3 regions of the Lysinibacillus canaveralius genome follow, and region 3 is predicted to be linked to each of the others. Evidence: predicted binding sites of a transcription regulator. Region 3 holds the regulator's gene; each other region holds the start of a gene.

Region 1 (7,252 bases), 740 kb from region 3:
AGCTGAGGAATCAATGGCATTCGGCCAGCTATCTGCAATGGTCTGACGAGCCGGGTCAACATTATAGCTCATTTTGAAGTGAGGGATATGCTTTTTGACTTCCGTAGCGATTTCCTCCGGGTCGAAACTCATTGCTGAAATATTGAAGGCATTACGATGGATAAGCTTGCTGCCATCTGCTTCCATTAGATCGACAATTGCCTGAAGTGCATCCGGCATATACATCATGTCCATGTACGTGCCTTCTGCAATGTAGGAAGTATAGCGCCCTTCTTCAATTGCTTTGTAATAAATATCGACTGCATAATCAGTCGTTCCTCCTCCTGGAGGTGTAACATATGAAATTAAACCAGGGAATCGTACTCCGCGTGTATCAAGTCCATATTTTGTATGATAGTAATCGCATAGCAGTTCTCCTGCTACTTTATTTACACCATACATCGTTGTTGGCCGCTGCAATGTATCTTGCGGTGTTTCATCTTTTGGGGTTGTTGGCCCAAATGCACCAATTGAACTTGGCGTAAAAAATTGCATATCGAGTTCGCGAGCTACTTCCAGCGCATTCACTAACCCACCCATGTTTAAATTCCATGCGAGCAACGGATTCTTTTCAGCTGTTGCAGAAAGTAATGCAGCCATGTGAATCATCGTATCTGCACCGAAATCTTTCGCAAGCGTAAACATACGCTTGTCGTCTGTTACATCCAATACCTCAAATGGACCCGCGCTATTTTCGACCTTGCGGATATCCGTAGCCAAAACGGCATCCGTTCCATATATTTCACGCAGTTTCACTACTAGTTCAGAACCAATCTGACCAAGCGCGCCTGTAACCATAATCTTTTTCAATAGAAGCCCTCCTCTGATGCGAAACATTTGTACATTCCACAAGTACACAGAAACACTAATATATCAACCTTCATTAGCTAATCGCATTATATAACGTCCTCTTCGAAAGTACAATATTTTTATTTCATTTTTCCATTCAACTCGAAAAAATGAAGCCGCACGAAAAAAGACAACCCTAAAACATAAATAAATCAGTTATGTTGCAACTACTGGCAGATTAAATCTTTTTAGTACAATTTACATGAAGAAGCTGCCCGATAAGTTTGGCTTATTGGACAGCCTATTCCTTTTTATAACTTTAAAATGACGGTATTTTTTTCTTTTTAGTGCTAAATTCAGGGGGCAAATATGATAATTATATTTATTTTTCGACGACTGAGAACCAATATGCGCAATGATATAACCGAAGCTAACAGTCTGCTTTCCCCGTTATTATATGCATCTACCTTCCTGCCGTGACGGATTGGTATTTTCGCTGTTTTCTCAAGAAAGGTGCGCTGATTGCTTTGCCTATTCCCCTTTATATATTTTTCCAACCTAAAGCTTTCATCGCTCTGTACCTTTTTGAAAACATACGTATTTCCAGCATTAATCCATTATGATTGCACTATAAAGGTGTTGAATGGCAATTGCCTTACCTTCTTCCGTATAAATAGATTGCTGGTTATAATCAATCCTTTCAATAACGGTCACCCATTCAGCCGCTTTTTTCTCTTTCCAGACTGTTAACTGAATAGGCAGCCGGTGTTGATAAGCTAGTGTAATCTGATTGCTCAATTCCTCCAACGCCCACTCATCGAGATTCGGCTTTTCTGCTTTTTCATCCTCCTCTTTCCATTCACGCAGCAATTTAACATGTTCCGGCAGCATCATAGCGTTCCATTTGATGGTTCCTCTATCTCTATTCATTTTCAGCACATTCTCCTTACTTCTTATGTCCACCAAGTAACGTACTCCGTCCAAGTGCAGTTCCTGCTTCTGTGTAGGAAACGGCACGCAAGAGAGCTGTTGACCCATATTTCGCTCGGATAGCATCCATGACCATCCCAAGCTTCCTCCTCCGCCATTTTTGTTCATCAAACAGACTCAGCTGCATTGAATGCTCACTTTCCAGGTTATGCAGCGTCACCGTGAGCTGGCGTGCCGGACGTTCGGCATAAAATGTGTCAAGCAGATCGACACAAACTTTATAAATTACGAGGGTATCATTTGTCGGTTCATCAATCGTTTTAGCGTGCTGAAAACCTCCGCCAAATGCATGTTTACTATAGCCGAGCCCAAGAGAAATAGTACGTCCAACCATAGATGCTTCTCTTGCCCTTCCCGCCACATCCTCACACATTTCGAGAATAACCGTCAAAATTTCTTCCCTTGTACGGTAGTCACGCATTAAGATCTGCCCTTTCCCATAGCTCACCTGTCCATTTAAAATGGGGGCACCAATGAGTGAATGGTCGATTCCCCATGCATGATAATATAGCTGGTTTCCTAAAATACCAAAACGTTTTTCTAAAACAGCGAGATCGGTATGTGCAAGATCATACACACTAAAGATACCCATATGATTCAATGTGCGCTCTGTCCTTGCACCAATGCCCCACATGCTGGACAGTGGAGATACCGGCCAAAGCTTTTTGGGAACATCTTCATAGGTCCATTTAGCAAAGCCCTTCTTTTTAGCTTCCAAATCAAGCGCCAGCTTCGCCATCAGCATATTAGGCCCCATTCCGACAGCACTCGGAATCTCGAACTGCTCGTAAATCCAGCGCTGGATTCTTCTCGCTGTCTGTTCGGGCGGGCCCCATAGCCTTTCCGTTCCAGTCAAATCAATAAAGCTTTCATCTACACTGTACACATGGATTGCCTCCTTTGGTACGAACTGATTGAAAAGGCGTGTGATTTCCATCGAGATACGTACAAAAAACTCCATCTTCGGTTCAAATAATCGGATATCTGGATGCTTTGGAATTTCAAAATAGCGGGAGCCCGTTTTAATGCCGAAGCGTTTCTTCATCGGTGGTGAAGCGGCTAGTACAATACTCCCCGGCTGCTGAAAGCTCCCAATAACCGCAATCGGTACTTTCATTACATCAAGATTGTGAAGATGTGCCATACAGCTTGCATAAAAGCATCTCATATCAATACACATAATTGATTTATTTGGCGCCTTCTCATACATCCAATCACCTCAAAAAGAACGTTTGTTCCTATATTAAAATGAGACAATTGAGACGACAACCTAAAAGTCCCAAAAATTGAAGCTTTTAATCATAAATTCTTTGATTAGTATGCAGCCAATAATACTGAAAATAGCAAAAGGCCTTCCATCAGTGGAAGGCCACGCGCTTTATTTTTTTATTATTTTTTTATTACTGTTTCATACAATTCAGGTCTGCGATCATCATAAACAGGAATTCTTCCACGCACTTCATCTACAATCGAGAAATCTACATCAATGATTGCCAGTTCCTCATCTTCTGCTCCTGTCCACAACACTTCGCCCCATGGCTGGATAACCATCGATTGACCATTAAAATTTTCTGGCTTTCTTGAAATACGGTTCACTGCAATCACAAAGCATTGATTTTCAATAGCACGTGCCTGTAACAGTGTTTTCCAATGATCAATGCGAGGGGTTGGCCATTGTGCTGGTACAAACAATACCTTCGCGCCGGACAGTGCGTGGCTGCGGAGCCATTCAGGGAAACGGATATCGTAGCAGATGACACCACCAGCCTCCAAATCTCCTAGCGCAAAACGGTTCATTTCTGAGCCCGCCTCTAAATAAAGGTGCTCGTCCATCAACCGGAATAGATGAGCCTTATTATATTCTCCGGCAAGCTCTCCTTCTTTATTTACCGTATACATCGTATTGTAAAATTTATCTCCCTTTTTTACTGAAACGGAGCCGCCAACGATATGAACACCAAGTTCTTTTGCCAACCGGGTCAAAAAGGCTTTTGTACGTTCCCCATCTACATCGGCCAGCTCTTCTAGTTTTTCCAGTGCGTAACCGGTGTTCCACATTTCCGGTAAAACAATAATTTCTGCTCCCTTTTCTGCTGCTTCCCGGATAAATTTCTCGGCACGTTCATAATTCTCTTCTACTTTTCCAAACCCCATATTTAGTTGAATACATCCGATTTTCATAATTCCTACACCGCCTATAGACTTTTTCTCTTAAATATCATAACATGGTTCGTATAATTTTTAATATATTCTGAAAAATAGGTGATTTATAAAATGGAATTTTCGACTAGACTACAGCAGCTTCCACCTCAATTTTTTGCTGCGCTTGCTGGAAAAGTAGCGCAGGCAGTTGCAGAGGGACGCGACATCATCAATTTAGGACAAGGTAACCCTGATCAGCCAACTCCCCCACATATTATCGAAGCCTTACAGGAGGCGGCAGCTGATCCATCTACACATAAATACTCGCCGTTTCGCGGGATTCCCGAACTTCGCCGGGCAGCAGCTGAATTTTACAAACGCGAATATAATGTGGACATCAATCCCGATAAAGAAGTGGCTATATTAGGAGGGACAAAAGTTGGACTTGTGGAATTACCGTTAGCTATGTTGAATCCTGGAGATACAATGCTGCTGCCGGATCCGGGCTATCCAGATTATTTATCAGGTGTCGCACTTGCAGATGTAAAATTTGATACAATGCCGCTCATAAAAGAGAATAACTTCCTGCCCGACTATGATGCGCTGCCCGAGAAAATAAAAGACCGTGCCAAAATGATGTACATCAATTATCCGAACAATCCTACTGGAGGTGTGGCAGACCAGCAATTTTTTGAAAAAACAGTTGCCTTTGCAAAGCAACACCATATTGCTGTCGCGCATGACTTTGCATATGGAGCACTCGGATTTGACGGTATAAAGCCGGTTAGCTTCCTGCAGGCAGAAGGCGCTAAAGATGTCGGCATTGAATTGTACACACTATCAAAATCGTATAATATGGCCGGATGGCGTGTCGGGTTTGCTGTTGGTAATGAAAAAATGATTGAAGCGATTAATTTGATTCAAGATCACCTGTTTTGCAGTATCTTCCCCGCTATCCAGCATGCAGCTGCCGAGGCTTTAACAGCTGAGCAGAATAGTGTAGAGGGATTGCGCGATACATACGAAAGACGCCGCAATATACTCGTGAAAGAAGCAAGACGTATCGGCTGGAATGTGCAGGCACCCAAAGGCTCATTTTTCGCCTGGCTGCCTGTTCCAAAAGGATTTACCAGCCAGCAGTTTGCTGATTTGCTGCTAGACAATGCGGATGTTGCCGTCGCAGCAGGCAATGGTTTTGGTGAATACGGGGAAGGCTATATACGCGTTGGTCTGCTCGTTTCAGAAGAACGGCTGAAAGAGGCGATTGCTCGTGTAGAAAAGTTAGGACTTTTTCAAATACCTGTTAAGTAATTTTCTTTCGCAAAAAGCAGTTGCGCGTAATTTTTTTTAGAAAAATAATAAAATACTATTGCGAAACTAATAAATAGTCTGTATATTAAGTTTCATAGTTTTTTAATATAGTGTTTCTCTCTTATTAAGAGTAGCTGAGGGACTGGCCCGATGAAGCTCAGCAACCAGCATATGCGAAAGACGCATTTGCAAGGTGCTAATTCCTACAAAACGAATTCGTTTTGAAAGATAAGAGTGGTGTTTGAATATTGTCTTTGTCTATTCATGCCTCTCTTTTCAAAGGAGAGGCATTTTTTATTAAAGGACAAATACAAACACGTTGGAGGAATCATCTATGAAAACAAAAAAATTTGGTTATTTATTCGCAGGTGCAGCACTTGCCCTATCACTCGCAGCATGCAGCAGCGATGAAGATTCAGCCTCAAAATTAAATGATGGTGTGATCAAGGTCGGCGTAACAGCAGGCCTGCATGAAGAAATTACAGAAGTGGCCGCTGAAATAGCAGCAAAAAATGATTTGGAAGTACAGATTGAAGTGTTTTCTGATTACGTGCTGCCGAATACAGCACTAGTAGAGGGAGATCTGGACGTAAACAACTTCCAGCATGAGCCTTTCCTGGACAACTTTAATAATGACCGTGGAGAGGAACTTGTGGCTGTAGCAGAGACAATCTTAAACCCAATGGGCTTCTATTCAGAGAAATATGAGTCGATCGATGCTGTCCCGGAAGGTTCAAAGGTTGCCATTCCTAACGACCCAACAAACGGCGGACGCGCACTAGCGGTACTGGCTGATGCCGGCTATATCACATTGGCTGAGGGCGTAGGCATTAACGGAACAATCTATGATATTGAAGAAAATCCAAAAAACCTGGAATTTATCGAATTAGAGGCGGCACAAATCCCAACTCAGCTCGCAGAAGTGGAATTTGCCGCTATCAATACAAACTTTGCAATGGAGGCAGGCTTGAGTCCTAAAGATGATTCTATCCTGCTTGAATCTGCAGACTCCCCTTATGTAAATGTAATTGTTGTACGTCCTGGTGATGAAGACAGTGAAGACTTGAAGAAATTCATCGAAGCATATCATTCAGAAGAAGTGCGCCAATACATTGAAGAAACATACGATGGAGCTGTCATTCCAGGCTTCTAATCCAATACATGGCCAAAAGTTATCGGCATTGACGCCGGTAGCTTTTTAGCTAGAAAGGCGGAAAACAATGATTCAACTCCAATCGGTTGTTAAACAATTCGAAGCAAAAAACGGCACAGTTACTGCTGTTGACCAGGTAGATATACAAGTTAAAAAAGGTGAGATCCACGGGGTAATCGGCTATTCGGGTGCAGGTAAAAGTACACTCATCCGATGTGTCAACCTTCTCGAACGTCCAACAAGCGGCAAGGTAATCATTAACGGTATTGATCTGACAGAAGCTTCCCCAGAACAGCTTCGACAATCACGACAAAAAATCGGAATGATATTTCAGCATTTTAATTTACTAAAAACAGCGACAGTCTACGATAATATTGCTATACCTTTAAAGCTATTAGGACATAACAAACAGGAAGTAGAACAAAAGGTAAAAAAATATGCAGAAATCGTTGGCTTAACAGATAAGCTGACAAGCTATCCGAACCAACTGTCGGGCGGTCAGAAGCAGCGTGTGGCTATTGCACGCTCCCTATCACAGGAACCTGAAATTCTGCTTAGTGACGAAGCGACAAGTGCCCTGGATCCTGAAACAACGGACTCCATCCTGGACCTGCTCCTTGAAATCAACGAAAAACTCGGCATTACCATCCTTTTAATCACACACGAAATGAATGTCATTCAAAAAATCTGCGATTATGTATATGTCTTGGAGAAAGGCAGGCTTGTGGAGCATAATACAGCAATTGAGCTGTTTACAAAGCCCCAGCATCCCACGACGCGTAAGTTTTTAAATACAATTTCACAACGGAATCTATCAGATTCGCTGAT
Region 2 (7,252 bases), 1.8 Mb from region 3:
ATCAACAGCAGAATAAGTGATTGTATCAATTGTCTCTTGTTTGATGCCGCGCTCAATCATATGACCAAGCATAACATCCGGGTCGACAGCGCTCATTCCGCAATCATAATGCCCAATGATATATACTTCATCTGCTTGCAGCTCATAAACAGCTACTAGTAAACTCCTCATAATGCCGCCAAATGGATGGTTTACAATTGCACCCGCACTTTTGACAATTTTCATATCACCGTTGCGCAAATTCATCGCTTTCGGCAGTAGTTCTACCAGTCTTGTGTCCATGCAAGATAGGACAACAACGCGCTTATCCGGAAACTTTGTTGTAATGAATGGTTCGTATTTTTTCTCTTCTACGAACGAATGATTGAAATCGAGAATATCGTGTAATAAAGACATAGATGAATCTCCTTTCTTTTACTACTATTATTGTAGTGTAAAAGTAAGAGAATTCAAACAACAATGTCACAAAACGGTTGAAATATTGTAAAAATAGCGCCACAGTTTAATGAGAAAGGAAATCTCCGCAGCAGGACAGAAACCTCGTCCGAGTGTTTATACTAACTGAACATTGTCTATGGAGAAAATAAAAAACAGCTACGGCGTCCGTAGCTGTTTTAGAAAACTTATTTGTGAGCGTTGGATTTCGAATCAATACGCACTGAATCGTGTGAATGTAATCCCACACGTAAATAGTGGATAAAGAACATTAAGCAAATAAGAATTACGACAGAGAATCCTAATACTGTTGTATAGTACTCTGGAAGATTTGGATAATGCATTGTCGAATAACCCCTTCCTGAAAATAAGATAATCCTTACAACCAATTATACCTTAAATAAATGGGCAATTGATAGGTTTATTTAAGGAAAATACATAATTGTGACGAGATAATGAAGGGGATAATAAGGAAGACATCCTAATTCATCCACCATTATCATTGTAAATTCGCTGCTCTTGACATCTAGTTTGTAAGAAAAAATAGTTTTACTTCAGATTAAAAGGCCCAATTTCCTTTTCGGAAGACAGGTTCACGCTGTCCGTCTTCTGTAATGCCATCAATATTCATCTCAGCAGAACCCACCATAAAGTCTACATGTGTAATACTTTGATTTAGCCCGTTTTCCATTAATTCCTCAGGTGACATCGTTTTTCCACCTTCTAAGCAAAATGCATAAGCGCTGCCGATTGCTAAGTGGTTCGATGCATTTTCATCAAATAATGTATTAAAGAACAGAAGGCCTGAGTTAGAAATTGGTGAGTCGTGCGGAACAAGTGCTACTTCTCCTAAATAGTGAGAGCCTTCATCTGTCGCTACAAGGTTTTTCAATACTTCTACACCCTGTTTTGCTTCTACCTTTACAATACGTCCTTTTTCAAATGTAATTTTGAAGTCATCAATAATGTTTCCGCCATAGCTTAACGGCTTTGTACTAGAAACATAGCCATTGACGCCGTCTTTATGAGGGACTGTAAAGACCTCTTCTGTAGGCAGGTTCGCCATAAATTCATCACCGCGTTCATTAATGCTGCCTGCACCGCACCATAAATGACCTTTTGGCAGGTCAATTGTTAAATCCGTACCTGGTGCTGTGTAGTGGAGTTTTGCATATTTCTTTTTGTTTAGATAGTCCACTTTCTCGTGAAGAGCATCATTGTGCTCGGTCCAAGCTTGCACCGGATTTTCCAGGTCTGCACGTGTCGCTTTAAAAATAGCATCCCATAAGGCGCCCATTTGTTCTTCTTCAGGCAGTTCCGGGAATACTTTTGAAGCCCAGCCCTTTGAAGGAGCAGCGATGACAGTCCAGGAAATTTTATCAGATTGCACGTACTGGCGATATTTGTTTAATGCCGTTCCAGCTGCTTTCTGGAAAGCAGCAATACGTTTTGGGTCGATGCCTTTTAAAAGATCAGGGTCCTGAGAAACGATGCTCATGAACGCAGCCCCTTGTTCTGCCAGCCACTCGCGCTCCTGTACCTTCCAAGGAGGGAAGAAATCAAATGAATCTTCGGGTGCCAATTGATAGCGGGAACGTCCCACTTGATCATCAGAAAAATCAACGAAGACTTGTTTAGCGCCTTCTTCATAGGCAATCTTTGTTACGAGACGAACAAAATCTACTGCATCTGTAGACGCAGCAATGTAAAGGTATTGATCTTTTTGAATATTTACCCCTACTTTTACAGCTAATTCAGCATATTTTGATAAATTATTAGAAAAGATTGAGTCCATTTTTATCACTCCTCCATATGGATTATAGCGTTAATTATACAGATGATTCAATATAATCAAAAATTATAATGTTATGAATATAAAAATCTTTGTGACGAAAAATGAGTAACATTTATATTAAATTGAATCCAATTGTTAATAAAAAACAGATAAAGTCGAAATAAAAGTAGAACGAGTCATTGGAGGTACTATCATGGATATTTCATCATTATTAGGAATTATACTGGCGGGCGTATCACTGCTTGTAGGGATGTTTCTCAAAGGGGTTGGACCTGCGACCCTTATCAATCCCGCCGCAATTTTCATCATTATTTTCGGTACAATTTCAGCGGTTGTCATCGCGTTCCCGATGAAGGAACTGAAGCGTGTACCAAAACTGTTTGGCAAGCTTTTTAAGGAAACAAAGCTCGCGGATGATATTGAAATTATTAAAATGTTTTCACAGTGGGCCGATTTGGCACGACGTGAAGGGTTACTTGCACTTGAGAGCAAAGCAGCCGAAATTCAAGATCCATTTTTGAAAAATGGCTTAACTCTTGCGATTGATGGACAAAACGCAGATTATATTCGCGATGTGCTTACAGAGGAAGTACATGCTATGGAAGATCGTCATGCGAGCGGTGCACAAATCTTTTCACAGGCAGGTACATATGCGCCTACGCTTGGGGTACTTGGTGCCGTAGTAGGCTTAATTGCAGCGTTAAAGGATATGTCGGATATCGACAAACTTGGTCACGCAATTTCTGCTGCCTTCGTTGCAACGCTGCTCGGTATCTTTACGGGATATGTGCTGTGGCATCCTTTCGCCAACAAACTAAAGCGAAAGTCATCGGTAGAGGTAAAGCAAAAAATGATGATGATCGAAGGAATTCTTTCTGTATTGGAAGGAGAGGCACCACGAGTAATCGAGCAAAAATTAGCCTCTTACTTAACGATGGAAGAACGTAAGAAAATCACAGAAGGCGGGGCGGATGGCCTTGGCAAAGAAGAGTAGACATAAAAAACACGAAGAGCACATAGATGAATCATGGCTAGTACCGTATGCCGACGTATTGACGCTTTTATTAGCACTGTTTATCGTGTTGTTTGCTTCAAGTACGGTGGATCAGGAAAAGCTTGATAGAATGTCACAAGTTTTTAATCAAGTGTTCGATGGAGGCACGGGCGTAATGGAACATACTTCGCCTGTTGCAAATCCAGATGGCTCTGTCGATCAATTAGAAAAGTCAGCCTCCCGCTATGAGGAGGATCAAGCCCAGCTTCAGGAAACAAAAGAGAAGGTTGAGGAATTGATTGCAGTCAACGAGCTGGAGGATCAATTCCAGACAACGATGACGGATGAAGGGCTGCTGATTACAATTCGGGACAGCGTGCTATTTGATCCAGGAAGCGCGGATATTAAACCTCAATATGCAGAAATCGGGGATGAATTAGCGGAAATTTTAGCATTTGACCCAGCACGGAATGTTATTATTACCGGTCACACAGATAATGTCCCAATGAATACAGCAAAGTTTGGATCAAACTGGGAGCTGTCGGTCATGCGTGCTGTGAATTTCTTGAAAATCATTGTGGATTCTAATCCAACTCTGGACTCTAAATACTTTAGTGTTAAAGGCTTTGGAGAGTATAGCCCGATTGCTTCAAATGATACACCGGAGGGGCGCTCACAAAACCGCCGTGTTGAAGTGCTTATTCAGCCGCGTATAGCAGAGGATGGAACAGATTTACCAGTGGGAACGGATCATCCAATTACGACTGAAGTAGATAATGGAACGAATAATAATTAATAAACAGCCGAACTGCCGAGAAAGTGAAAACTTCTCGGCAGTTCTTTTTTTCTTAAACAGGGGTTACTACGAGTAGTCCTTCTTTGGACACCTTATCAACCTGCCAATAATTTTGGCAAAAAGAAGCTCTTTTAAAAATTTTTAGAAGACTCTTTACATTTACGTAAACAAAGGTTTATAATTTAAACAAATGTTTGGAAGAGGTGAATGCCTTGAACGAAAAGGAGCAGCTTGTATTGGGGCTGATTAGGGAAAACCCCTACCTATCCCAACAGGAAATGGCAGAGAAAGTAGGATTATCACGTCCAGCCCTTGCCAATATCATTTCCTCGCTCACAAGAAGAGGAGAGGTTATAGGCCGTGCCTATATACTTCCGGAGAAGAAGGCTATCGTAGCCATTGGAGGAGCGAATGTCGACCGAAAGTTTCATATCGAAGGGACAGTCCGGCTAGAGACTTCCAATCCTGCAAATGTTACAACAAGTGTTGGAGGGGTAGCCCGCAATATTGCTGAAAATTTAGGGAGACTCGGGAACGAAGTCAAGCTCCTCACGATGATGGGAGCAGATCATGATGGAGAGAAGATTAAAAAACATTCCGAGAAATTTATCTCGTTTGAAATGACAGAGATTTTGCCGGATAAATCGACCGGTTCTTACTCTGCGGTGCTTACACATGATGGTGAACTTGTTATTGCGATGGCCGATATGGAGATTTATAAAGAGCTGGTACCATCCATGCTTACAAAGTATGAAGCAAGAATCGTAGATGCACGATGCATCATTATTGATTTAAACGCACCACGGGAAACAGTGGAGTATATAGTGAATCTTGCACGCACAAGAGACATACCGCTTGCGGTTATCCCTGTATCTTCCCCGAAAATGAATCATATGCCGGATAGTTTACAGGGATTGACGTATTTTATTAGCAATAAAGATGAAGTAGAGACCTATTTACAGCGCAGCCTGAAAACTGAAGAGGATTACGAAAATGCTGTATCTGAATTCCTTGAAAAGGGCGTTGATCATGTTGTCATAACCCTGGGGGGCGCAGGGGTAATAACAGGCCATAAAGGGAAAATAAAGCGTTTGAAGGCCTTACCTATCGATTGCATAGTGGATGTTACAGGAGCCGGTGATGCTTTTGTGAGTGCCTTTCTGCACGCCATGCTGCAAGATGAGCCATTCCTTGAAGCTGTAAAGTTTGGTCTTTACAATGCATCGCAGACATTGCAGTGCGAGACAACAGTAAGAGAAGATTTATCAATAAACGAACTAGTTATATGGAGGGAATCATAATGGAAGCATATTTATCCTATTCACAAGAAGTAATGGAAGCGAAAGAGAAAGGTTTACCGATTGTTGCACTTGAATCAACAATTATTTCACACGGTATGCCGTATCCGCAAAACGTACAAACTGCAAGAGAAGTAGAGCAAATCATCCGTGAAAATGGAGCTGTTCCAGCGACTATTGCTATTATTGATGGAAAAATCAAAATTGGATTGTCAGACGAAGAATTAGAGATGTTCGGCAATGCACAAGGTGTAGCAAAAGCTTCAAGACGAGACTTAGGGTATTTACTTGCTGCGAAAAAGTTAGGTGCTACAACAGTTGCAGCAACAATGATCTGCGCAGAACTTGCGGAAATTGAGCTGTTTGTAACTGGAGGAATCGGTGGCGTACATAGAGGTGCAGAAACGACAATGGACATCTCTGCTGATTTAGAAGAATTAGCGATGACAAATGTAGCTGTTGTATGTGCAGGAGCAAAGTCAATTTTAGATATCGGTTTAACTCTTGAATATTTGGAAACAAAAGGTGTACCAGTAATCGGCTACGACACAGATATGCTGCCTGCATTCTATACACGTGACTCAGAATTTAAGGTGAACTTCCGTGCAAATTCCCCGGAGGAAGTTGCTGGAATGATGCGTGCAAAATGGGATTTAGGGCTGCGCGGCGGAGCGGTCATCGCTAATCCAATTCCACAAGAGGACGCATTGGAGTCGGACTTCATCAATGGTATCATTGAAAAAGCGCTAGCTGAGGCTGAAGAAAAAGGGATTGCCGGAAAAGAAGTAACACCATTTATGTTAGGGAAAGTAAAAGAACTAACGGCCGGAAAATCATTGGAGGCAAATATTGCCCTTGTGAAAAATAATGCTCGAGTTGGAGCTGCAATTGCAGCAGCGTTAAACAAATAAGCAGGATTCGAAAAAACTATACAGGAAATGACATGAATTTCCCAGGAAATAAGACAAAAAATGGAGCGTCTAGACAAAGTTAGACGCTCCATTTTTATTTGCGGAATGTACCTAATTCAGCAACAATTGCCTGCATTTCACTAGGACTGAATGAATCTCGTTTCATCACCATTTCATACAAATCCAGCAAATCCTCATAATTATCTTCACTAAAGTGTTCGGACTTCATTGCATCTACGTTTACCATGCGAAGCTTGTCTTTCATCTGTTCAATCATATACACTACATTTTCCTGTGAGGGTTTTGTTAAATCCATTTTTTAACCTACCTTTCTACATATACGAAAATATCATTTCATTTTGCTGTACTAAAGTCAATAATAATCGATTTGAAAAAATGAGAAACAAATGATACGTTTTCAAGTAAGGAGGCGATTATATGTTTCAAGGTAAGGTAGTTATCGTAACAGGAGCATCACAGGGGATCGGTAAAGCCATTGCTTCAGCTTATAGCCAGAAAGGAGCGACGGTGATTGCGGCTGATATTACAGAAGTGACGGAGCCTGCTATTCATTTCATCCAGACCGATGTACGAAAAGAAGCCGATATTCGGTCATTGATGACTCAGGCGGCAGAACAGCACGGGAAAATTGATATTCTCATTAATAATGCTGGGAAATTTATTGTCAAACCACCTACTGAATTGGAGCTGGAAATCTGGGAGGACATAATAAATACGAATTTACGCAGTGTATTTCTATGCTCCCGGGAGGCAGCGAAATATATGCAAGGGGGAGCTATCGTATCGCTTGCTTCCACACGTGCTTTTCAATCTGAACCATATACAGAGGCCTATGCAGCGAGTAAGGGAGGGATTGTTGCACTAACTCATGCACTGGCCAGATCATTTTCGGAAAAAAATATTACGGTTAATTGCATCTCACCTGGATGGATTGAAACCGGTGATTATGAAGCGTTGCGTGATATTGATCATATTCAGCATCTCTCCAATCGTGTTGGAAAA
Region 3 (7,252 bases):
AGGAAGATGTTCGGGCAGGTACCGCATTCTCCCAGGCGATTGCAAAGCACCCAAAGGTATTTCCGGATTTATTTATCAATATGATGCGGTCAGGAGAAGCAACCGGAAATATCGATGAAACGTTGGAGCGGCTTGCCAATACATTTGAAAAACAGTTTCGCATTAAAAAAAAGGTTCAGTCAACGCTGACATATCCGGCGATTCTGCTGCTGATTACAATTGGCGTCGTGTTCTTTCTTCTTATTTATATTGTCCCAACCTTTGTTCAAACATTTGAAGAGATGGGGGCAGAGCTGCCGCTTATTACTGTCATTACAGTGAAAATAAGTGATTGGCTTGTGAGTTTTTGGTGGCTCATTTTAGTAGTGATTTTAGGCGCAGCAATAGGTTTCAACTCACTTTATAAAAAGAACAAGAGATTTCACTATATGGTCCATTACTCGATGCTGAGGCTGCCTGTATTCGGTCCATTGCTGCAGAAAACGGCTATTTCAAGACTGACACGTACACTATCTTCTTTATTCAGCAGTGCAGTGCCAATTTTACACGCAATTACGATTTCCGAACGGGTCAGCGGAAACCCGGTCATCAGTGAGGTCATGATCAAAGCAAGAGAAAGCCTGGAAAAGGGGAGCACGTTAACCGAGCCGCTCGAGAAGAGCTGGCTGTTCCCGCCGCTTGTGACAAGCATGACGCAAATTGGAGAATCCACAGGGTCGCTTGACTACATGCTGGAGAAAATCGCCGACTTCTATGAGGAAGAAGTAGATCGGGCAGTTGATACGCTGAAGTCACTAATAGAGCCGATGATGATTCTATTATTGGCGATAGTTGTAGGAACAATTGTAGCAGCGATTATGCTGCCGATGTTTAGCCTTTATGAGCAAATGTAAGAGTTTGTTTAAATTTTAGAATTCTAGCTTTAACTAGGGTAAAAACCTCAACAATTAAAAATGAATTGGACGTTTGTAAGGAGGCATCAAAGTAGCTTTGACGTCCGTGCAAAATAAAAAATAACAAATTAAAAAGAGGAGGTATTTTCATATGTTTCAACAAATGAAAAAACGTATTCAAAATGAAAAAGGTTTAACATTGATTGAGCTTTTAGCTGTAATTGTTATCTTGGCCGTTATTGCGGCAATTGCTATTCCGGCGATTGGGAATATTATTGAGAAACAAAGAGAAAAAGCTGTGTTAAGTGATGCACAATTAATTATTTCAGGAGCAAAATTAGCAATTGCAGATGGTGCATGTACAGGAAATACTTGTACGGGAACTCAACTTAATCCGTTTATAGAGGGTATTACATTGGTTGACACTGATACTGTTGTCAAGAATGGTGCAGTTTATACTTTAACATGGGCTTCGGGAGAAACATTTACACAAATTTCAGGAGCTAGTACATCAAATGTTACTGAGGCTCAAATCCAAGGATGGCTAGACTAAGTAGTCCTTCATCGAACATCCAACTGCGGTTGGGTGTTCCATTGAGTGATTAACACTAAATTCTATCAAACTAACATCAAAGAACAGGAGGCCCTGCCATGCTGAAACTATTAACTCCAAGAAAAAAATCCCATGTCAGCATTGAACTGAATGATTATGTGCTGCGTGCACTCGTGTCGAAGGGGCCGAATTTGGCACAGGCACAATGCTTCGATATCCCGCTGTCACAAGGTGTTTTACAGGATGCCGCCATCATCGATGAAATGAGCCTGTTTGAAATTATAAAGGCAAATGTGGCTGAGTGGGGCGGGAAGCGGCAAAATGTACGCTTTTTTGTACCGGATACATCGGTATTATTGAAAACGATTGAGCATCCAGATGATATTGCAGATATGAAAGATTTACGCGGCTATGTTCAGATGGAGGTAGGGCATTCCATTCATTTGCCGTTCCAGGAGCCGCTTGTTGATGTATATGACCCGGTGCCGGAGGATGGGAAAGCGGTAGTGTTTGCGGCTCCTCCGGAAGAAGTGCGGAAGTTCATGGGAATCTTACTCGATAACCATCTATCACCTCAGGCAGCGGACATCCGTGCGCTGGCAAATTTGCGTTTACTTGAGTCACTGGAGTTAATCAATGACAAGAAAACATACCTGATCGCGGACTGGTCGATTAATGAATTATCGATTTGCATTTACTCGGAGGGAAATGTGGAGTTCCTGCGTTTCCAGGCAATTGAAACGGATTTAGAGAAATGGCAAACACAGCATGACGGAGACAACGAATATGATATTTCATTTACATATAAAGGTGATATCCAGGACTACCGGATGATTGTGACCGATCAGGTGCTGGAGCTCGACCGTATGATGAACTTCTTTAAATTTTCGCTGCATAAAGGTGAAAAATCTGTGGATGAGATCATTATTTTAGGGGATAATCCGCTGCTTTCCAATATTACGGAGTTTTTGGCGGAGAACTTTGACAATCGAATTATCGAAGTCAATGATACGCTCATTGGAAAGAAATATCCGGGCTTTAAGGCGAAGCATGCTTCTCTCATTGGTCTTGCGCTGAAGGGGGAGAATGTATGAGCATGATACCGGATATTAACCTGATGCCGAATGCGGAACAGGAGGACGGCAATTCCAAAGTGTTCTTCATATTGCTTGGCACGATTGTCATTGCCCTGCTTGCCGTCATGTCCTGGATGTATTTTAGTGCAAAGGCGGAGGTAACAAATTTATCGAACGAAGAGCAGATGCTTCAAAGTGAACGAGATACGCTGCAAATGGAACTCACTACATTGCAGGGTGCTGGACAAGGCTCTGTTGAGGAGTCATTAGCGTTTATTGAACATATATCCTATCCGGTGACCCCGCTGATTGATGAAACAAAAGGATTGTTGCCGGAGAATACGTATTTGCGTGATTATTCATTCGGAGAATCTGCGGTGACGTTCTCTGTTGATTTTGAAACATTAAATGCAGCGTCCCTTTACATTAGCAGGCTTGAGAACAGTCCGTACTTCCTGGATGTGCAAGTAGGAACAATTGAAAACTTCGAACTTGGTTCTAATGGGGAACGACAGGATGAGACACGATTCAGTGAGGTGCCTCGTTATACGGTAGAGGTAATATTGGCCATCAATGATGCACAGTTGGTTACCGGGGGTGATTCATAATGCAGCTTTCTAGTGGCAAAAATTCAGGACCGCTTCTTGTGACGGCACTTGTTTTAGTATTATTATTTGCGGTGTATTATTATGTCGTTCTACCGAAACAGGATGAGGCAGAAATAAAGCAAGGCACTGTCGACACTTTAAATAGTGAGATTTCTACAATGAAAGAGCAAATCGCTCTTATTGAGGGGGATAATAACGGTGCAGTCAGTAATGAATTTGCTGTTCGTAAAAAGCTGCCGGAGAGCCGCAAGATTGATGAGCTTCTATTATCCTTTGAGGAGATTGAATATATTTCGAACTCTCGTATTGTAGGGATTAGTTTTAACAATTACGATAGTCTTGTTTCCGCATCAGGACTTGCTGATCCGAATGCAAACACGGAAGGAAATCAAATGGATGGCGCTCTAGAAGAAGCGCCTGTTGAAGGGGCAGCGGACGAGACAGCGGACCAGCAGGGAGAGCCTGTACCAGTTTCCACTATGTCAGCTGAGGCACTGCCGGCAAATTTAAAACTAATTACATGTCAAATAGAGATTGAATCACCTGATGATGAGCAGCTGCAGCAGTTCATTAAAGAAATCGAAGCATTAGAGCGCGTCATGCACATTGATACAATTGAATACTCACTGCCGGGTGAAGAGGACACGTTAATGAACGACGCATCCGCGATTGTTTCCGCGAGCATCCAGGTGACGACATTCTATTTTGAGTAAGAGGCAACCATATGGAAATTGTATATAGTATTTTTATTGCTTTATTTGGACTGATACTTGGTTCATTTTATAATGTGGTCGGGTTAAGGGTTCCGAAAGGGGAATCCATTGTCAATCCTCCCTCCCACTGTACAGCCTGTAATCGCAGACTGACAGCTTTTGAGCTGATACCCGTACTTTCTTATGTAATTCAGGGTGGGAAGTGTAAAGGCTGCGGGGCAAAGGTGTCGCCGATTTACTGCGTAACGGAGATCGCGACGGCTGTGTTATTTGTGATAAGCTATTTAAAATTTGGCTTTACGGCAGAGTTAGCAGTGGCGCTGCTGTTTATGTCGCTTTTATTAATCATTGTCGTATCGGACCTTGCATATATGTTAATTCCAAATAAAATTCTGTTGTTCTTCCTTCCGCTGCTAATAATCGCACGGATTTTCTCACCGCTTGACCCGTGGTGGGACAGCCTGCTGGGTGCTGTAATCGGCTTTGGTATTCTACTGCTTATCGCTGTTATTTCAAAAGGCGGCATGGGTGGGGGAGATATCAAATTGTTCTTTCTAATCGGGCTCGTCCTGGGCACCGTCTATACATTATTAACCCTCTTCTTGGCATCGCTCATCGGTATGGTTGTGGGAATAATCGTCCTAAAAGTGCGGGGACAGGGAAGGAAAACACCAATCCCGTTTGGACCCTCAATTGCGTTGGGGGCTGTCATTGCTTATTTTTATGGAGCAGACCTGATCGATTGGTATTGGCAGTTGTTTTAATGATGAATGAATTATCATATATAATAAGCGTGGACCAGCATTGAGTGAATAGAGTCTGTCTATATGGCGGACTTTTTTCTTTTCTACCGGGTACAGTAAATAGGAGAAAGGAAGAGAGAAAAATGAAACCTATCATTGGCATAACGATGCATTCCGGAGAAGGAAAGCAGGAAGTAAACGCATCATACATCAAGTCTATTATTCAGGCGGGGGGAATACCTGTCTGTATCCCGCACATTCGAGAAGGGATTGATGAGGTGCTGACAAGGCTCAACGGGCTCTTATTGATTGGCGGGGGTGATATGAACCCGGCGAGTTATGGGGAAAATCCACACCCTCAAACAGGGGCCATTGTAACAGAGCGGGACGAAAGTGATTTAGAGCTCATGAAGCAGGCGCTAAAACAGAATTTACCTGTGCTGGCCATCTGCCGGGGCTTACAGGTGTTGAATGTAGCATTTGGCGGTACACTGTATCAGGATATTCCGTCAGAAGTAGAGGGAGCAGTCCAGCATGCCCAAAAATCCGCTCGCTATGAAAAAGTTCATCCAATAACAGTAAAAGAGGGAACAAAGCTCTTTTCTATTATTGGAGGAGAGATTATGACAAATACATTCCATCACCAATCTGCCAAGGAGCTTGGTAAGGGGCTAATCGTCTCTGCAAGGGCCCATGATGGCATAATTGAGGCAATAGAACATCCTGAGTACGCTTTCTGTCTAGGGGTCCAATGGCATCCAGAGGAGACGGCGGTCTATGGAGACAGTGCCTCTGTTAAGCTTTTTGAGGCATTCATTCAAGCATGCAGATAAAAAAACAGCGTTCATCTTTGGAGATGGGCGCTGTTCTAATTTTTAGGGGAAATTAATGTACCGTACGATATAAGCCTACTACTTTTCCTAAAATTTTCACTTGATCTACTAGAATAGGATCCATTGAAGAGTTTTCAGGCTGTAAGCGGAAATGTGTTTTTTCTTTGTAGAAGCGCTTAACTGTCGCTTCATCGTCTTCAGTCATCGCTACGACAATATCGCCGTTATTTGCTGAAGACTGCTGTTTTACGATGACATAATCTCCGTTTAGAATACCAGCTTCAATCATAGATTCACCCATAATTTCCAGCATGAAGATATGGTCTTCGCTCGTGCCGTATGTATTTGGCAGCGGGAAGTATTCTTCAATGTTTTCAATCGCCGTAATCGGCGAACCTGCCGTTACTTTACCGATTAGTGGGACATGAATAACACTTTGCTTGTTGACGAGCACTGTTTCCTGATCCAGTACCTCAATGGCACGTGGTTTTGTAGGGTCACGGCGGATTAGTCCTTTACTTTCAAGACGGGCCAGATGACCATGAACTGTTGAGCTTGAAGCAAGACCGACTGCTTCTCCGATTTCACGAACGGAAGGCGGATAGCCTTTAGAGCGTACTTCTTCTTTGATGAATGCCAAAATCGCTTCTTGGCGTTTAGATACCTTTGTCATAATGTTCACCTCTCTACCAGAGTTCTTCCTTTTTAAATTATTTTCAGTATACCATATGCGAACAAAAATGCAAACGTAAGTTCGAAATAAAGTGTTGACAAAAAACAAATGTTCGCATTAAAATGAGAACATATATTCCGAACAAACATTCTGCAAGGAGATGGTCAAATGAATTGGGTAAAGGAAAACAGCTATGTAAAAGTACTTCTAGGGGTGGCAGTAGCTTTTATTGCATACATATATATCACAGACGAGAAAATTCACCAATACGAACAGATTACAATCGAACATGGAGATACTTTATGGTCGTTAGCAGACGAATACCGTGGTAAGATGTCTACACAGGACTGGGTCGTTTTCGTAAAAAAAGAGAATCAATTATTTGATGGACTCTTACAAACAGGTCAAACAATTACGATTCCTATAGCGAAAGATTCAGTATACATAGCCAACCGAACAATTGGAGAGGATGGCAAATCCATTAAAGTAGCGAGTGATCAAAAATGACAAAGCCGCAATTGGCTGTCGTATACTGCCGTGTTAGTACGACAAAGGAAACACAGGAAACATCTTTAACAAGGCAGCGAGAGGAATTAACCCGCTATGCAGCAGAACAGGGGTTTAGCGTACAGGCAGTCTTTGAAGATCAGCATAGTGGTTATGATGTAGATCGTGAAGGACTGTTAGAGATGCTTGATTTTATGAAGGAATCCGATATACCTGTTCTTTTTATTCAGGATGAGACACGTCTTGGACGCGGAAATGCACGGATGGCTGTGCTTCACCTGTTAATGAAACAGGATGTGACGGTTTATTCATTAAATGAGGCAGGACCGCTGTCACTAAATGAAATGGACACGATGCTTCTTGAAATCCTCTCAATAGTCGAAGAATACCAGCGAAAGCTGCATAACGCGAAAATTCGCAGAGGAATGAAACGTGCAGTAGAACGAGGGTACAGACCAGAGCTGAATCTCCGGGAACGCGGCAATTTAGAAGGCCGTGATCGGATTGAAGTGCCAATAGAGGAAATCGTCAAGATGCGTGAGAAGGGCATGACCTTTAAAGAAATCGCAAGTACATTACAGGGTCTAGGGTTCCAGGTAAGTAAGGCAACTGTCCATAGACGATATATTGAATATGTAGAAGAATATGAACGA

What was found. Region 3 encodes LexA, which represses DNA repair genes until DNA is damaged. Its sites were predicted from a motif close to CGAACATATGTTCG; they were not measured.
Region 1: AA0Y26_RS01815 (DNA polymerase thumb domain-containing protein) is a predicted target of LexA. The motif match lies at 3,044-3,057, and genes of this name have one in related genera.
Region 2: AA0Y26_RS19410 (carbohydrate kinase) is a predicted target of LexA. The motif match lies at 4,204-4,217, and genes of this name have one in related genera.

The regions. Positions count from the first base shown of each region.
Region 1 is NZ_CP154840.1:337,748-344,999, reverse strand. Features, by position in the region: gene AA0Y26_RS01825 (L-threonine 3-dehydrogenase) at 1-849, opposite strand, end outside; gene AA0Y26_RS01820 (YolD-like family protein) at 1,438-1,758, opposite strand; gene AA0Y26_RS01815 (DNA polymerase thumb domain-containing protein) at 1,775-3,028, opposite strand; gene AA0Y26_RS01810 (carbon-nitrogen family hydrolase) at 3,208-3,999, opposite strand; gene AA0Y26_RS01805 (pyridoxal phosphate-dependent aminotransferase) at 4,093-5,271, shown strand; SAM riboswitch class I at 5,390-5,506, shown strand; gene AA0Y26_RS01800 (MetQ/NlpA family ABC transporter substrate-binding protein) at 5,606-6,424, shown strand; gene AA0Y26_RS01795 (methionine ABC transporter ATP-binding protein) at 6,492-7,252, shown strand, end outside.
Region 2 is NZ_CP154840.1:3,826,504-3,833,755, reverse strand. Features, by position in the region: gene AA0Y26_RS19435 (beta-class carbonic anhydrase) at 1-396, opposite strand, end outside; gene AA0Y26_RS19430 (hypothetical protein) at 624-779, opposite strand; gene AA0Y26_RS19425 (aminopeptidase) at 995-2,230, opposite strand; gene motA (flagellar motor stator protein MotA) at 2,424-3,224, shown strand; gene motB (flagellar motor protein MotB) at 3,208-4,020, shown strand; gene AA0Y26_RS19410 (carbohydrate kinase) at 4,233-5,321, shown strand; gene AA0Y26_RS19405 (pseudouridine-5'-phosphate glycosidase) at 5,321-6,229, shown strand; gene AA0Y26_RS19400 (DUF1128 domain-containing protein) at 6,324-6,545, opposite strand; gene AA0Y26_RS19395 (SDR family NAD(P)-dependent oxidoreductase) at 6,668-7,252, shown strand, end outside.
Region 3 is NZ_CP154840.1:1,080,402-1,087,653, forward strand. Features, by position in the region: gene AA0Y26_RS05245 (type II secretion system F family protein) at 1-893, shown strand, start outside; gene AA0Y26_RS05250 (prepilin-type N-terminal cleavage/methylation domain-containing protein) at 1,045-1,446, shown strand; gene pilM (type IV pilus biogenesis protein PilM) at 1,545-2,540, shown strand; gene AA0Y26_RS05260 (PilN domain-containing protein) at 2,537-3,130, shown strand; gene AA0Y26_RS05265 (potassium transporter) at 3,130-3,843, shown strand; gene AA0Y26_RS05270 (prepilin peptidase) at 3,855-4,607, shown strand; gene AA0Y26_RS05275 (gamma-glutamyl-gamma-aminobutyrate hydrolase family protein) at 4,730-5,419, shown strand; gene lexA (transcriptional repressor LexA) at 5,472-6,092, opposite strand; gene AA0Y26_RS05285 (LysM peptidoglycan-binding domain-containing protein) at 6,261-6,599, shown strand; gene AA0Y26_RS05290 (recombinase family protein) at 6,596-7,252, shown strand, end outside.